One region of the Halobacillus rhizosphaerae genome, then DNA from elsewhere that is predicted to be linked to it. Evidence: riboswitches for the same ligand, from Rfam matches in the RefSeq annotation. Region 1 holds a riboswitch; the other holds the start of a gene.

Region 1 (5,370 bases):
CCGATATTCATTCTAATGATTACTTCACCCCGGTCTTAGCTACAGCGGACATACCCGAACCTGTTCTCCAAGTGATGCGTGATTTCAATTCACTGAACCGCCATCCTTCTGCGGTACGTACAGCTGTGGCATCGAATACACCTCCGGCAACGAAGTGTGTTTGCAATGATAGTGGATCGCTTTCTTCAGGAGACCATAGGTGCATCGCAAGCATATTGGCACGTAGTCGCGCAGTGTCCTCTTCAAGCTCGATAATATGATCAGAAGTAACGTGCTGCGTAGCTCGGAAGCGGTTGAAACTCTTCGTTTTTTCAGCTTTAATGGCTGCGGGTCCTGTGACTGTTGAACCGTTTGGATTTATGATTCGTCCCTCTTGCGTAAAAATAGTCTCTAATGCCGTAGTATTCATAGACTTGTCGTCGACCATACTGCAAAAACGGCTTAGCAGTTCACTGATTTCCGCACGATCAGTGAGTTTAGATAATTTTGTGGTGAGATATCCATTTTGACCTTGCGTTTCATTCATCTGAATTCTCCTTTATGGTTCGATTCAGCTACTTATCATTCTGTTTTAAGATCATTTTCTTTAAAGCTTGTACTTGTGATTCTTTAATGAGTGGGAGCTGCTTTTTTAGTTTTGATTTTTGGTCCTCCGTAAGCCTGTTTTGAAAGGTTTTTAACTTTTCAACTTTCTCTGGTGGTAAATAATTATTTTCATCCATTCGGATCAACTCCAAAGTTTTTAGTAATTGGTCTGCACTGATATCTTTATGAAAGGACATCAGGGTTTGGACTTTCTCCAGTTCATCCCGCAGTTTTTCCTTTACTTTTATCTGCTCGTTTATGATTTCAAGCTGGGTTTGAATGACAAGGGTTGGATTATAATCCGGATTGTCAATAAAGTTATGGATGTCCTCTAATGAAAGTCCTAGTTGTTTCAGAGACATGATCTGCTGAAGTCTGGATAGATTCGATTCTGTGTAAAGCCTATGTCCTGCCTCGGTAAATTCTGAGGGTACTAATAATCCAATTTGATGGTAGTGGTGAAGCGTTCTGACTGTAACCCCACACTGGCTGGCGAGCTCACCGATTTTCCAACTGGTTTTTGGAATCCTTTCACCTCTTTAGGTTATTTATTTGTCTACAAGCTGATTATATCTCCTGACGTTACGTCAGTTACAACCGCTATTTAGTATTAATTCTGGTTTTGCCATAATGGAATGAAAAAAATTCTAATAACTGGAGCGGTGGAAGTATAAAAGGAGTCGAAACAGAAGAAGTAAAGCGCGAGGTGATTTCTATGAGATTGCATAGATACGGTCTTCTATTCGTTACACTTATTATCGTTTGCGTATTAGGTGGATGCGACACAGACAATAATGATGATGAAGTAGAAAGCACGAATTTGGCTGATGTAAAAGTGCAGGGCATTCAGCTGGGCTCATCCCGTGACGAACTCATCCATGCATTTGGTAAACCAGATTTTGTGGAGAAGATAAAGCAGCCCAAGTCCACTTACTACATATATGGGGAGACCAGTGAATCCTATGATATTGACTTTAAAGTAGTGGATGATCAAGTGAAGCGGTATTTTATGACAAAAGATATATTTGAAAATACATACAGTCATTTAATTGGTCAAAAGAAAGCCGATGTGCTGCGTCAGGTAGGGGACCACTATTATGAACGTCAAGACACGGGAGCTGACGTAATGGGGTATTCTGATAAAGAACATAACCGGAATATAGAGTTCATTTTTGAGGGGAATGTGGTGTTAGGAATACTTGTGTCTTCCATTTGACCCTCAATAAAAATTATGGATTGACGAAACTGTCGGATATGATAGAATAAAATCTAATTAACATTTGAATATTCTAAATTTTCTTATCTAGAGAGGTAGAGGGACTGACCCTATGAAACCTCGGCAACCGGCTGATCTATGCACGGTGCCAATTTCAGAGGAAGGCGAAAGCTATTCCGGAGATGAGAGAGCAAGCAGCTGCTATAAGACCGTTTTCTACAGCCCTTCTCTCATGATGAGTGAAGGGCTTTTTATTTTATCAAAGGAGGGTTAGCAAACAGGAGAAATAAATGTAAAGAACAGAAGTACTAAAAGTTAATGGAAGAAGGGGGATTACAATGCTCTTAGCGATGATGGTTTGGGTAGGGACCATGGTTTTTTCCTTCCTGTTAGGCACATTTCTCTGTTACAAGGTGGAACGATCAGGTGTTAAACGGTGGGGAGCTACCGGACGTCTATTTAAGTATAAATAAGAGCTGGGAAGGAAGTTTATGAAATGATATGGTATGTGGTTGTATTTAGTTTTTATGTACTTTTTCTCATTTGGGCAAATATTAAAAGCCTTAAAAAAGCAGAATCGATTGACGATTATACGACGGGTGGACATCGCATGGGGCTGCTGCTTGGAATCGGTACCACAGCGGCGACATGGGTGAGTGTAGCTTCTGTCATCGGCGTCCCCGGTTATTTGTATAGTTCAGGGGTATCAGCTGTGATCGGCTGGGTGGCAGGCTGGTGTTTTGGCGGTGCTTTAATTCCGATTGTCGCTTACAAAATAAGGAGACCGGAAAAGCCTGCCCGGACGTTCCCTGAATTTATCCGACATAGGTTTGAACCCTTTCAGAACAAGAGTACCTTGCAAGCGATTGTCGGCATTTTAATGTTTATTGGTTATTTGCTTCTTGTAAATATTCAGGTGACGGGCTTTGGCATTGTTTTTTCTAGTATCACTGGGATTGATTATAAGATCGCAATCTTCGGCTTTTTATTTTTTATATTAATTACAAGTGTTGGCGGATTTTGGTCTGTGGCTGCGACAGATACGTTAAACACGGTTTTGATTACCATCGGAGTCTTGCTTGCGAGCGGTGTGGTATGGTCGTTAACGGGAGGCATCGGCAGCATACTAGATACGCTTTCGACAACGACTGCGCCGACCAATGTAGGGGGACCGGAGCTTGAAAAGGGAATTTTACTCTCTCCGTTTGGGACCTTTGGTATCGGTGCACTGCTTTCTATTTTTATTTCGAATTCTTTAGGAACCCCTTCATCTCCACACTGGGTCACACGGATGCTGGCCCCTCAAAATGTGAAGGTTGCGATATTGCAGGTGATGGGAACGATTCTGGTATTAATTTTCATTATGACTCCATTGATCGTTATCGGATTAGGGGCCAAGGTTCTCGTGCCCAGCATCCCTGTAGTAAAAACGACCGATTATATTATTCCTTTAGTTATCCAAGAATACACTCCGCCTATTATCGGAGGCATCACGCTTGTCGCTATTTGTGCGGCCGCTATCTCCACTGCGAATTCAATGTTGCTGCACTGCGCGACTTCTCTGTATTATGACGTGTACTTAAATATAGCTCCGAAGAGAATCAGTGAGAGGAAGTTCAAGAACTGGCTTCGCCTAAGTATATTTGCCATTGCATCGGCAGCGGTTCTGTTAGCCATTAAACCCCCATGGTTTTTGGCGATGGGCTTTGTCTATGTGTACGGTGGATTTGGTGCCGCGTTTTTTCTTGTCGTTTTCTTAGGGCTGTACTGGAAGAGAATGAACAGAGCAGGGGCTTATACGGGGATCATCCTCGGTTCTGTCGTTTATGTCGCAGCGAAGGCCATGGGATATGGCATGCCATTTGTTATTGCTGTTACGGTTTCACTGATAGGGGTATTACTTGCCGTTTCCTTTACGAAACGAGCCCCTCTTGAGGCGTATGAACCTTATTTTGAACCGGAAGTCAGCGAGTCAACGCAACGAGTGCTGAATAAGATGAGAACCACGACTCACGAGGATCCAGAAGATCATCATGATCAATCTAATATTGGTTAAATGGGCTCGATATCCGGAGGAACTGCTGAATGAGGCAGTTCCTCCGGTGCATTTATCGGGGGATACACCTTTGATGAAAAGCGGTGAGGATCATAAATTGAACGTTTTCCAAAAAAGAACGAAACGATAAAGGGAATCAGTATTCAAAACTCGAATGAAGGGAAGAACAACTATATTAAGATAGGCAGGGGATACGTATGAAAGTAAATGGTCTTGGCGGAGTCTTTTGGCGCACTAAAAATCTAGAGAATAGTAAAAAATGGTATAGGGAAGTGCTGAAAATTGATATCGAAAATTGGAATGGTGCCATGATTACATCAAAACCCGACCATAACATTATTTTCTCTCTCTTCTCTGAAGAGGACGATTATTTTCCAACAGATCAACAAGTGATGTTAAACTTTCAAGTTGAAAATTTGGAGGACAGTATCGATCATCTAGAAAAAAAGGGCGTGCCCCTTGTGATGGAAAAGACGGTTAGTGAATATGGAAAATTTATTTGGATTGAAGATCCGGACGGAAGAAGAATAGAGCTTTGGGAGAAGTAAGATCTAGTTTTGGTAGCTGTCATTTCACGACCAGGCTGGCCGGAACCACATGTCCGATTTCAAGGGTCACGAAGCGAACTTTAACCACGTGGAAGATCTCTTGAATTCATTCCTCGATTACCAGCGAAAATGATTTTTTTTAGAAACAGCATAGAACCGGGCGCAATTCTAGAGTAATAGAATGCGCCTTTTTCTGTTACAAGGGATTTTATAGGCTCGTGTGGAAAGGATTAGAGAATATATAAGAGGAGTCCCAAAGTATATATCGGGTTGAACGGTACAGAGGTTTGAGTTTAAAAAGCTTCTGTGTTACTTTTATTATAATGATCGTTCTATATAAGGGGTGTTCACATGAAAAAATCGAATAAAAAAGAAGATATTATGAATACAGCAGAAGCGCTATTTTACCAGCACGGGTTTCATGCGGTTGGGATTAAGCGGATCCTTGAACAAGCAGAAGTGGCTACCATGACGATGTACTACCATTTCAAATCAAAGGAAGAGCTGATTGAAGCCATCCTGCTTCAAAGAGAGCAACAATATTTCTTGCTGCTGGATAGTAATCTTAACAAGGATACTGGAATTAAAGCCTATGTAGATTCTATCATGGAAGCGCACCTTAAATGGGTAGAAGAAGAGGGGAATAATGGGTGCATGTTCTTAAGAGCCAAGCAAGAGTATGCAGATACAAACGAACGGATTTCAGCTTTAAGTAAAGAACACAAGCAAAAGCTTATTCACAAAATCGAGAAGGATCTGATGGAGTTCACGGATAAGGAAGCTCTTAGTGTGCAAATTTCCATTATATTAGAGGGCATTACCTCGATGGCCCAAATCCTTGACATTGAACAGGTGAGGTCCGGTGCCCATAACTTAGCTGAAAACATTAAGATTTCGTAATGAAAGTATAATGAGGAATGCAGGAAATAATAATTACTTATTTCCTTTATTTTTTACACTTTATT
Region 2 (5,370 bases), on a different contig from region 1:
ACCCTTCCCTTTCTAATAAGGAAAGAATCCGACCGTGATCGGCGACCGAACGACTCATAATTACAGTCGTTCCATCTTTAATATCATCTTTGGAATCTATATTTTTAGAGTAGATCCCCATAGGCTCAATGTGAATTCCGCCAAGGTTTACAAAATCATAACCATTTTCTTTTTCTTGCGCTTTCAAATACGGAATATGCTGGAAGTAATTTGCATCAATTCGGCCTTCTGCCAGATCTTTATTAGGAAGAATATAATCTTGATATTCTTCAATCTTCAAGGTAATTCCTTTTTCTTTTAACAATGGTTTAGCTTTTTCAAGTACTTCGGCATGCGGAACACTTGTAGCTCCTACTGTTATGACTTTATTATCGTCTCCACTGCCGTCGCTGGCAGAATCTTCTTCATCTGATGAACCACACGCTGCTAAAACAAAAATGAACATAGCAGCCATAACACCCGTCAATAATTTCTTCATTAGTAATCTCTCCTCTTCCTTGAAATATTTATCTTTTATCTAATTTGCGGGAGATGAAATCTCCAACAAATTGAAATACAAATACAATTAAAACGATTAAAATGGTGCAAAATAAAACAACATCAAAGTCACTGCGCTGGAAACCATAGTAGTATCCGAAGTCTCCCAAACCGCCTGCACCAATAACTCCTGCCACGGCTGTATATCCAACCAATGCAATAGCAGTAACCGTTATTCCAGAAATGAGTGCTGGCATCGATTCAGGAAGCAGTACCTTAAACACGATGCTGGAATATTTAGCCCCCATTGATTTAGCCGCCTCCACTACACCTTTATCCACTTCTTTTAATGCAATTTCAACGAGACGAGCATAGAATGGGGCACCTCCTATGATCAGTGCTGGCAGGGCAGCATTTGGCCCTCGAATAGTACCCACTAAGAAATCAGTAAACGGGAATAGCAGAAGGATCAATATAATGAAGGGAATAGCACGAAAAACATTGACAATTGCAGCTGTAATCCAATTTAATGTTTTATTCTGCCATAAACCTCCGGGACCGGATAAGTAAAGTAATAAACCTAACAGCAATCCCAGAATAAATGTTCCTGCCACTGAAATCACTGTCATATAAATAGTTTCATTGGTGGCTGTAATCATATCTTCTAAATTTACATTAGGGAACAATTGACTAAACATGCGGACTCACCTCTACTTCCACAGAAGTTGAACGACAATATTCTATCGCTCGTTTTATTTCCTGCTCTTCCCCAGCAAATTGAACGAATAAAGTTCCATATGCCCCTTTTTGAGTTTGAGTGATTTTTCCGTGCAGAATATTAACGTCCACTTTAAACGACCTGGATATTTCACTAATCAACGCTTGGTTAGTATTTTCTCCTATGAAGTGCAGTTGGAGAATTTCTCCGGTTTTATAAGTGTCATTAATAAGATTTAATGAATGCTCCCGTTCCGGATCTCCCATTACCTGATCGACGAAACGCTTAGTAACTTTTTCTTTTGGATAAAGAAATACATCGAGAACATCTCCCTGTTCAACAATACGCCCACTTTCCATAACGGCCACTTGGTGACAAATTTTGCGAATTACATGCATCTCGTGGGTAATAAGAACAATCGTAAGCCCTAACTTTTCATTGATATCCACTAATAAATCCAGTATCGAGTCGGTGGTTTCAGGGTCAAGGGCAGAAGTTGCTTCATCACAAAGAAGAACTTTAGGGTTATTAGCAAGAGCTCTCGCTATTCCCACTCTTTGCTTTTGGCCGCCGCTCAATTGGGAGGGATAGGACTGCCCTCTGCCTTTCAAACCGACTAAGTCAATCAATTCTTCCACCCGTTTATCTCTCTTAGCTTTAGTCATACCAGCAATTTCCAAAGGAAAAGCAATATTATCATGAACCGTTCTTGACCAAAGCAGATTAAAATGCTGAAAGATCATTCCAATTTCCTGACGTGCCAGCCGAAGCTTGCCTTTGTTCAAAGAAGTTATATCCTGGTTGTCTATTCTAATACTCCCGGCCGTTGGATCTTCCAGCCTGTTAAGCAGGCGGATAAACGTACTTTTGCCCGCTCCGCTATAGCCGATCACTCCGTAAATTTCTCCCTTATCAATCTCAAGGTTTAACTGATCTACTGCTTGGACGTCCTGGTCTTTCGTATGAAAAACTTTAGACAATTCCTTAATTGAAATCATAGTTTTCCTCCCCAATAAAAAAGCCTTTCTGCTTGAGAACAGAAAGGCGAAGTTTATCTTCAGATTTGTCTGTTCTCTTATCCGCCAGAGCTATACATGCTCTGCAGGAATTGGCACCTTTTTGAGTGTTCATACTCAACGGTTGCCGGGTATCAACGGGCCCGTCCCTCCACCACTCTTGATAAGAGATTTTAATTTATTAACTTATTATCACTTTAACTCGTTTAAGAAGCACAAAAAGGATTCTAGCATCATTTTTAATTATCTGTCAACTAAAAGGTTAGTCCGTTCCTTTTACTTTATTGATTTAGTATGAGGTTTCCAGACACTAAAAAAATCCCTCCTTAAAAAGAAGAGACTTCTCTTGTTCTCTTCTCATCTCTCAAAGCATAAAGCTTTGCTGGAATTAGCACCGTATTATTCAACCGGTTGCTGGGCTTCAAAGGGCCAGTCCCTCCACCTCTCTGGATAAGTTAAGATGTCGCTATTAAATTATTTCATATGTTAGCATGGGAGAATAAAGGCGTCAACATTAATGAAAAGGAGAATTCACATTGACTCATGCACCGCTCTTTCAATTACCTTATATAGACTCTAATCAAATGTACCAATTAGAAACCGATTTAGGAAAAGTAATCGTTCTTACCTTCTGGGTCTCCTGGTGTCCTGACTGTGGAAAAGACATGCCTAAGAAAGAACAGTTGTACCAATCCATGGATAATGAGAAAGTGAAAATGTTAACGATCAATGTCACAGGGAGAGAACGAGATACCCAAGAAGGACTGGCATTTGCTGATAAATTTATCACTCAGCCCACAGTAAAAGACAACAGTAGAGAAGTTTACGATTTATACCAGTGCAACGGAGTTCCTACAACTGTAATTATTGATCAGCAAGGTCAAATCTCTGCCCAATTTGGAGATCAGGCTTCCTTTTTCGATATTGTAGAAGCGATAGGAAAGTTACTTGGATAATAAAAATAAGGATTCTAAAAATAATACATTCCGATAACTCCCCGAAATATCAATGGTATCCTTTGAAAGCGCCGTTAATTTATGATTTCCCTGAAGGATCTCCTGAACGATTTCGGGAGTGGAGGTTAAATGGATTTTACCGTGTTGATCTTGCTTACCACCTAATTTGACACCGTTTTGGTCAATAATCAAGCTGATATTATGCACAGGCGGGGCGTTGACCTCGAGGGTCACTTCCCTTTCTCTCCAGCTAGGCAGTAAGTCCTTCCTCTGATTGACACGTTCCATCCAAGACTCGATCATTTCAACCATAAAAAAACTCCTCCTTTAATCCTTGTAAAAAGGTTTCGTTATCAGGAGGGGTTTTTCCTTTAACCACTAAAGAAATTCGCTCGTCATTTCCCGGGAAATTCAATTAAATAGTTACAAAATCAGCAGTTTTCTCGTACATAAAAGGAACAGAGTGAAAAGCATATACTTTCTCTTTAAGCTTCCCATGCTGTGTAACAAGAAGGCAGGGAACACTTTCTACTTGGTAATCCTGCATGAGCGCAGGATGTAAAGAAGCATTTAATTCATAAAACACCTCTTTATTATATGATAACTCAATAGTAGTCAGCATTTTTCTTGCCAGATGACAGGTTCCACAGAATGGACTGTGAATAAATGTAAGGGCAATCGGTTCTTTGGCTAATTGGCTGTTCACTTCTTTGTTGTCCAGTTGCTGCATTCTCTTCCTCCTAAATCAAGTAAATCGGCTTAACGATAAAGTGTCTGCTTAATAAAGCCCGGGCAAGTTCAGGCTCTGGGGTGGCAGCTACCTCCCTAAACGCTTTATCAATATAAATATGATCCGCATGTGGAAGTTCCTGCGTAAGCATTTTCCTTAATTTATTGCCAGAATCATCTTCATCCACCAGAATAAATACTATTCGGTGGTCCAAGTTATAGTCTAAAATAAGCTCCTCCATCCGCTCTACGCCAAGTGTCCCGTGTGTACAAATAATTTCTACCTCTTCATCGAGAATTTTTTTTATTTTCTTTTTATCGGTAATTCCTTCAACGATGACTATGCGATCTTCTTTCATTACTCTCACCCACTATATAGAAACAGACCATGCCAAATAAGGGCATGGTCTGATCATGATTAATTAAGTATTTACGATCATGTCAGTCAAGGAAGCTGATGTTGCCCTGCCTGTACAAATTCTTCTAAAAGAATGCCATCGCCTTAGAATTAATCTTCGTTAATCATTTCTTCATACTGTTCAGGGGACATTAATTGATCCATTTCTGAAGATTGAGTTGGCTCAATAATAACCATCCAGGCTTTTTCATACGGGGATTCATTAACGAATTCCGGGCTGTCTTCCAGTTCTTCATTAATTTCTACTACTTTACCGCTTATAGGAGCATATAATTCTGATACAGTTTTTACAGATTCCACACTGCCGAAAGGTTCATCAGCTTCCAGTTCATCACCAATTTCCGGAAGCTCTACGAATACGATATCACCAAGCTCCGATTGAGCAAAATCAGTAATTCCAATCCGTACTTTTTCTCCTTCTTCTTTAACCCACTCATGTTCTTCAGAATAACGCAGATCTTTTGGTAAACTCATTAAAATCCCTCCACATTTAAGTTATAAACAACAAATATTAACATAAAAGCTAATCGCTTTTATTTCCAATGTTCTGCTCATCCCCACATGTTTTCGAACTGATCCTGCTTAAAACCTACCGTGACCTTTTTCCCGTCAGTTAAAATAGGACGTTTAATCAGCATTCCATCGGAGGATAACCATTCTAACATTTCTTCCTCGGAAGCTTCAGGGAGTTTTTCTTTCATGTTTAATTCTCTGTACTTTTTTCCACTCGTATTGAAAAATTTTTTAACAGATAGATTACTCTTCTCTACGAACGATTTCAGTTTCTCAGCAGTCGGGGGGTGGTCAACAATATGTATCGCGTTATAAGCAATGCTATTGTCATCCAGCCACTTCTTCGCTTTCTTACAAGTACCGCAATTAGGATACCAATAGAAATCCAATGACATATAACTACTCTCCTTACCGAGTCTTGTCTAATATTTTACCATACTGATTGGAGTAATTTCACAGAAGAATTTGGATTATATAAAAGTTTTCTTCATTAGTTTTCTAGTATGAACTAAAAAACCTCCCGTTATGAATGATCATAACGAG

What was found. A riboswitch is a leader RNA that binds a small molecule or an ion and turns the genes downstream of it on or off. The one in region 1 is predicted to bind S-adenosylmethionine.
Region 2: another riboswitch for S-adenosylmethionine. It lies ahead of Q7A53_RS11895 (methionine ABC transporter ATP-binding protein); the one in region 1 lies ahead of Q7A53_RS10355 (sodium:solute symporter family protein).

The regions. Positions count from the first base shown of each region.
Region 1 covers NZ_JAUTWQ010000008.1:116,986-122,355, forward strand. The annotation lists gene Q7A53_RS10335 (nuclear transport factor 2 family protein) at 20-526, opposite strand; gene Q7A53_RS10340 (MerR family transcriptional regulator) at 555-947, opposite strand; partial or broken gene Q7A53_RS10345 (MerR family transcriptional regulator) at 954-1,112, opposite strand; gene Q7A53_RS10350 (hypothetical protein) at 1,301-1,801, shown strand; SAM riboswitch class I at 1,882-1,990, shown strand; gene Q7A53_RS10355 (sodium:solute symporter family protein) at 2,298-3,857, shown strand; gene Q7A53_RS10360 (VOC family protein) at 4,055-4,405, shown strand; gene Q7A53_RS10365 (TetR/AcrR family transcriptional regulator) at 4,757-5,305, shown strand.
Region 2 covers NZ_JAUTWQ010000010.1:70,789-76,158, forward strand. The annotation lists gene Q7A53_RS11885 (MetQ/NlpA family ABC transporter substrate-binding protein) at 1-478, opposite strand, end outside; gene Q7A53_RS11890 (methionine ABC transporter permease) at 507-1,175, opposite strand; gene Q7A53_RS11895 (methionine ABC transporter ATP-binding protein) at 1,168-2,193, opposite strand; SAM riboswitch class I at 2,268-2,381, opposite strand; SAM riboswitch class I at 2,566-2,668, opposite strand; gene Q7A53_RS11900 (TlpA family protein disulfide reductase) at 2,748-3,167, shown strand; gene Q7A53_RS11905 (hypothetical protein) at 3,156-3,479, opposite strand; gene Q7A53_RS11910 (thioredoxin family protein) at 3,583-3,897, opposite strand; gene Q7A53_RS11915 (toprim domain-containing protein) at 3,908-4,255, opposite strand; gene gcvH (glycine cleavage system protein GcvH) at 4,405-4,788, opposite strand; gene Q7A53_RS11925 (arsenate reductase family protein) at 4,866-5,222, opposite strand.